DNA from 2 places in the Alteromonas sp. W364 genome. Region 2 is predicted to be linked to the other one. Evidence: predicted binding sites of a transcription regulator. Region 2 holds the regulator's gene; the other holds the start of a gene.
What was found. The regulator FNR, encoded in region 2, switches genes on or off when oxygen is low (the NO sensors DNR and NnrR bind a similar motif). The targets are predictions, from matches to a motif close to TTGATCTAGATCAA.
Positions count from the first base shown of each region.

Region 1: a site for FNR is predicted at 1,719-1,732, ahead of RM556_RS14425 (universal stress protein). Genes of this name have one in related genera too.

Region 1 covers NZ_JAVRID010000009.1:86,186-89,374, reverse strand. The annotation lists gene RM556_RS14435 (phosphate ABC transporter substrate-binding protein) at 1-246, opposite strand, end outside; gene RM556_RS14430 (DUF4304 domain-containing protein) at 497-1,132, shown strand; gene RM556_RS14425 (universal stress protein) at 1,200-1,634, opposite strand; gene RM556_RS14420 (MBL fold metallo-hydrolase) at 1,822-3,189, opposite strand, start outside.
Region 2 covers NZ_JAVRID010000001.1:419,527-422,715, forward strand. The annotation lists gene ttcA (tRNA 2-thiocytidine(32) synthetase TtcA) at 1-427, opposite strand, end outside; gene uspE (universal stress protein UspE) at 597-1,496, opposite strand; gene fnr (fumarate/nitrate reduction transcriptional regulator Fnr) at 1,596-2,333, opposite strand; gene RM556_RS01865 (sulfite exporter TauE/SafE family protein) at 2,361-3,032, opposite strand; gene ccoS (cbb3-type cytochrome oxidase assembly protein CcoS) at 3,029-3,189, opposite strand, start outside.

The DNA.
Region 1 (3,189 bases), on a different contig from region 2:
TTGGCTAGAAGTTCTTCCTAAAATATCGGAATCAAAAGATTGTCTAACTTCGCTGCCGCCAACTTGATTGACGGCAACTGTTTCGGCGCCGCTTGGAAATTTCTTTTCTTTGCCCAAAAAGATTCGTTGTACAACTTTTGTGTCTATAGCGTCGTTATTGGACGGATGCACAATAACCGCAATTTCTGCCATTGCTGTGCTAGACAGCAACACCAGTAGCGCTCCAATTAATGCTTTATTTAACATAGAGTGTTTCCTATAGTTGTGAGTGAATGTTATCGAAGTGAAGTGCTACTGCTTAATAAATCTTTACCTCTCCCTTATGTAACGGCACATTCACGGCAATTTTTAGGAATTTTATTTTATATTTATGAGTATTTTTTTGACTGACGCGACATCTTCATATTAAGTAGTATGCAGGTCAGAATAACCACGCGACTTTATCGCCCCCTTAATCACTGCATAAAACGCAAACGTAAGCCGAGAGAACATTGAAATGGACCACAATAAATTAATCGCTAAAAATGCAAAGGAAACACTAAAACCTTTAGGTTTTGTTCGCTCAGGAAAGTCCAGAATTTGGTTTAAAGATAATGGTTGGTGGGCAGTGATTATTGAGTTTCAACCGAGCTCATTCTCAAAAGGTACGTATGTGAATATTGCTGTGAATCATTTTCTCTACGAATCTTCTGGTTGGACTTTTCATATATCCAAAAGGCTCTCACCTTTCGCAGATGCGCAAACAGATGATTTTGAATCAACGCTTGAAAGTATGGTTAGTCAAGCAGCAGCAGTTGCCCAAGAGCTACAAAATAAATTCAGTTCAGTGAAAGCATTCTTTGATTATTATCAATCCATGGAACAGCGTACTATTTGGAATAGTCTGTATGCTGGTATTTTTTCGGCATTGTTAGGAAATACCAAGAAGGCAAAGGAAAGCTTCCAAATAATATGCGATGACGTTTATTCAATGGGCTGGGAGTTGGCTATACAAAGTAGAGCGAAAGACTTAATGTTTCTTTTGCAGGATGAGAAAGCGTTTATTAACTCACTTCATGGCACTATTTTGAGAAGCCGAAGCATGATGGGTTTGGAGACTGCTAACGGTAACTTAGTAAAACTGCCAGAATAGGTACTATGCGTCCATTAGCAAAAAACGCAATTTTCATTACGTTTTTTGCTCTTATTTATATTAACTATTAATCCTGCACACGCACTGCTAACACGTCTTGTTTAACACCGTGCAAGACAGAATTAGCGGTAGATCCAAGTAATAATTTAATACCACTTCTTCCATGTGTTCCTATGACTATTAAGTCTGCATGAATTTGATTTGCAATGTTATGAATTTCGTCAGCGGCATCGCCCACCTTAAAGTGTACGTTTTGCTTGTCGATACCAAACTTTTCAGCGATATCGTGAAGTTGCTGACGCGCTTTACCCATTCGCTCTTCTTCATTGATTTGGTTGTAATCTAATCCATAAAGATAAGGGTTGATGTATGTCATTGGTAGTGGCACGTAGACCAAATTAAGCTGTTCTATTGACGAGCAAACATTCAGTGCTTTATTTATCACCTGCTCATACTGTGCATGAATATCGATTGCCACTAAAATTTTTGTGTAGTTACTCATAGTGTTTCCCTCTTAATATTATGTCAATGTATGTGTCGTCTTTCTTACTTCACTATAAGCTTAGCAACTGAGGTGAAAACAAGTTTGAGGTAGGTCAAGAGATGAGCGGAAATAGTCTGTCACAGTAATTTGTGTAAAAACGCAAACCTAGTAGTAGAACGCAAGGGCGTTATGATGCTTAGCTTTGTTAGAATGCGATCGCTTGCCCCTTTGTCGGTATGATGCTGTTGATGTTTTGCTTATCCCATAAAACGAAAGACAGCTTATCTAAGGCTAGCGCATCGCCATGAACCAATACGACGTTTGGTGTTGGTTTGAATTGCGTAATCCACTCTATAAGCTCTCTTTGTCCTGCATGAGCAGAAAACCCACCTAGGGTTTCTACTTTAGCTTTAACGGCAAAACTATCATTGAATATTCGGATCATTTTTTTACCATCCACTAACATTCTGCCCAAGGTTCCCATTGCTTGGTAACCACAAAATATAACTGTGTTTCTACTGTCCCAAATTCGACTTTTGAAGTGATGTCGAATCCTGCCGCCGGTGCACATGCCACTTCCGGCAATAATAAGCGCTCCTTTGTTGATTCGATTAATTGCCATTGAGTTCTCTGGCGTAACAGATAAAAATAAACTAGGAATGAAGTCTTTGGTGATGGAGTGCGCGTCTGGGGTTGCTTGATCAATATCCTTGCTATCTAAGGAGGAAAACCATTTGTCATAAATTTTTGTAATTTCAATAGCCATCGGACTGTCGAGTATCACTTGCCAGTTTTGCAAAAGTCCCTCTCGATGCAACTGGCCGAGATAAAACAATATTTCTTGAGTTCGACCAACCGCAAAAGCCGGGATCATAATGTTGCCACCACGTTTTTCAGTTTCTACAATAATTTCCCTAAGCTGTTTGACGGTGTCTTCAATTGGACGGTGATTTCTGTCTCCATAAGTTCCCTCAACTAGCAAAATGTCTGCTTTGTCTAAAAAGCTCGGGTCCTTCATTAAGACGGCTTCTTTATTGCCTAAATCGCCCGAAAATACGAGTGTTTTTGAACTGCCTTTTTCTTGAATAGTTAATTGTACAATCGCAGACCCTAGTATGTGGCCAGCATCAAAAAATATGCAACTTGCTTGCTCACTGAGAGTAAAGCGTTCGTTATAATTCTTCGTAACGCAAAGAGACAGTACTTCATGCACATCGTCTTCACTGTATTCTGGCTCAAGTGGGCTTTTTCCTTTGCGCAACAGTTTTCTGTTTTCTCGTTCGAGATCACCCAAATAAATATTGATTGAGTCTAGCAACATGATTTTTAACAAATCAGCAGTAGCGTCAGCACAATAAATAGGTCCTTTAAACCCCAAACTAACTAACTTGGGTAGCAGTCCGCTGTGGTCTAAGTGAGCGTGAGATAACACCACAGCATCAATATCAGAAGGTTCAAAGTCAAAATCTTCTCTTCCTATTTTCTTAAGAGAATTTGCTCCTTGATGCATTCCGCAGTCTAACAGGACTTTACCCAAGGCAGGAGATTCCACTAAGTGACAAGATCCCGTAAC
Region 2 (3,189 bases):
TAGTCGCGCCAATTTTTTCAGCGAAGGAATATAAACTTCCGCGCCTTAAACGTGAACACAATCCACATGTGGTTTTTCCATCTTCTATTTTGGACTTAACAACAGAGTAGGTGTCTTTATCGATAATATAATAAGGAATATTTTTCTGTTCCAAATAACTCGGTAGAATATCCTCTGGAAAACCGGGTTGCTTTTGGTCCAAGTTAACGGCGATAACCTCAAAATTAATCGGGGCTGATTGCTGTAAACTAAGCAAAATGTCCAACATCACAAAGCTGTCCTTGCCACCACTAATGGCAGCCATAACAACATCACCATCTTCAATCATCTGATAGTCTGCTATCGCTTTGCCCACATTTCTGCGAATGCGCTTTACGAGTTTGTCATTGTTATATTTTTGCTTAGGTAAGTTTGAAGTTTGAACCACTGTGTATGCCTGTGAATGTGCCGACCTATAAAAGTATGGATGATGCTCGCATACCTAATCTTTGGCGCACATTTTAAAGCTTGTTGTCTGGGTAAGCAAACAAGGAATGAAAAGAGATGCCCGATTTAGGCATCTCTTTGGTTTTGTGTAACAAAACGAGGGTGTTTGTTTATGGCTTTATGATGAGCGTGTCACAATTAACCGCATCGATAATCATTTCTGCAGTATTCCCCAACAGGGCTGCTGAAATACCTCTTCGCCCAACAGATCCTATTATCAGTAAATCTGCGTCCAGTTCATTACTTAGCTTAGGAATAACATCTTCAGGCAAGCCCTCTAGTACATGCATCGTAGCATCCTGAAGGGAATGAGTCGTGGCTAGCTCATTCAACTTATTCGTATGTCTTTCTTGTACTGAACGATTGTAAACTTCTGGCGCAAAATTCGGGACTTCCACGGCAATGTGCACAGGCGCGCCAGCATAAGAATTGGCCAAGTGAAGTGTTGAGTTCGTCAATTTAGCTAGCTCATTTCCTGTTTCAGCGATTTTATCACTCAAGCTTATATGCTGATCATCTTTAGCTGAAACACCAATAGAAGCAAGGACTTTACCATTATTTGTCCATTCATGATCTTTGACCAAAAGCACATCAACAGGCGCGTTGCGCAAAATATGCCAATCATTCGGTGTGAAAATACTAGATGCTAACATGCCATGCTTCTTAGTGGATTTCACAATCAGGTCACATGATTCTTCCTGGCAAGTTTCCACCACGGATTCATGCAACTTCTTTTGCCATTTAATCTTGGTGCTAATGTTAACGTCAGTAGTTAGTTCCTTTAGCAGGGCAGTTAGGTTAAGCGATTCATGTTCTAACATTGCCTGTTTCATTTCGTAGCGTTCGTCGCTTGTGAGGATCGCGGCCATGTCATATGACTTATCGTAAATTGAGGATAGGGCAACGACGCTAGCGCCGGTTTTTTCAGCAAGGAAAATAGCTCGATTGAGTGAAGGTTGTTGTTTTGTGCTTGGGTCAATGACAGCTAAAATTTTGCTACAAGTAAACATAGTGTTCTCCAGAACGTTGTTATCTATGTATATTGTAGATATTTATGGGCAATGTGCTAGTAACCACATTGCCCCAGATCAAGTTTGCGAATAATAAACTTAACAAACTTGGGTAAAGTTTATTTCCATATCGGGAAGGCGTTGCTTTATGCCGTCGAAATCACTAATAGTGATTAACTTGCCATCAACCTTAATCAGATCTTCTTTTTGGAATCGGGTTAGCAAGCGGCTAATAGTCTCAACCGTCAAGCCCAAATAATTACCAATTTCATTACGCGTCATCGATAAATTGAATTGCTTGGCGGAAAAGCCTCGTTCTTCAAATCGCTGAGATAAGTGACTTAAAAAGTGAAGAAGACGCTCTTCTGCGCTTCTTTTACTGAGTAACATCATCAAATCGTGGTCGTGTTTGATTTCAGCACTCATGAAACGCATGATTTGTTGTCTTAGTTTTGGAAATCTGACTGACATCTCATCTAAGGTCTCGTAAGGCAGTTCGCACACCATTGCAGTTTCTAACGCTTGGGTATAACTGCCATGCTTATCGTCTTTCAATGCGTCGAATCCGATAATATCGCCAGGGAAGTGGAACCCAATAATCTGCTCAACACCGTCTTTATCACTAACATAAGATTTAAATGAACCTGAACGTACGGCATATAATGAATGGAATTTGTCACCATAACGGACTAATTTATCGTTTTTATGAAGGGGTTTTTTTCGCTCAATGATATCGTCCAAGGTATCAAGTTCATTTTTGTTTAAACTAACCGGTAAACACAAATGACTAAAGCTACAACTTTGGCAGTGAATTGAGAGTTCTGGACCTTTTGCCATGACTTACTCTTTTTGATGATTTTCAGATCAATTATTACCTGTAACAAGGTCGTAGGTCAAGATCAAAGAAAACGCAAGTAGTAGAATAGCAATCATTTTTCGAGTGTATTTATGTTGAAAAATGGGCAGTAAGAAACCTGCACCAAGGCTAGTTGCCATGACCGCAGGTAGCGTCCCCAAGCCAAAGAACAACATCATCGAAGCGCCTTGATAAACACTTTCGCTTGCCAATGACCAACTGAGCATGGAGTAGACTAAACCACAAGGCAGCCAACCCCAAATCATCCCGTAAGCTATTGTGTATAATGGGTTTTTAAATGGGATAAGCTTTTTACCAATCGGGGAAATATGTCGCCAAAGATGGCTTCCCAGGCGTTCTATTGCTGAAAGGCCTTTGTACCAATCACTGATATAAAGTGCCAGCAACACCATAAACACGATGCTAATTATTTGAAATATTGGGAACGCGTTATTCGCACTGGTGCTTATTATGCTGCCAATATACCCTGTTAACGCGCCAGCTGCGGTATAACTCAATATACGACCAATGTTGTAGGCACAGATATAGGGGAGTTGTGAAACGTTTTTCGGAATAGCAAAGGTGAAAGCACTAGCAATACCGCCACACATGCCTATGCAGTGTACCCCCCCAGCAAGCCCAATTAAAAATGCACTTAATAGATTGAAATCGGGATTCAACGCTTTGGTTCTTTTTTGTCTTTAGCTAATTCAGCCTGTTGTTCGTTCGCGTTGCTATCCGCTGCGTCATTCGTCTTTTCAGCACTTTCTGACTTGATATCGTCATCAAATAGAATGCTGTACCCTTGACGATCTAAGTCTTCAAACTGATTACTTT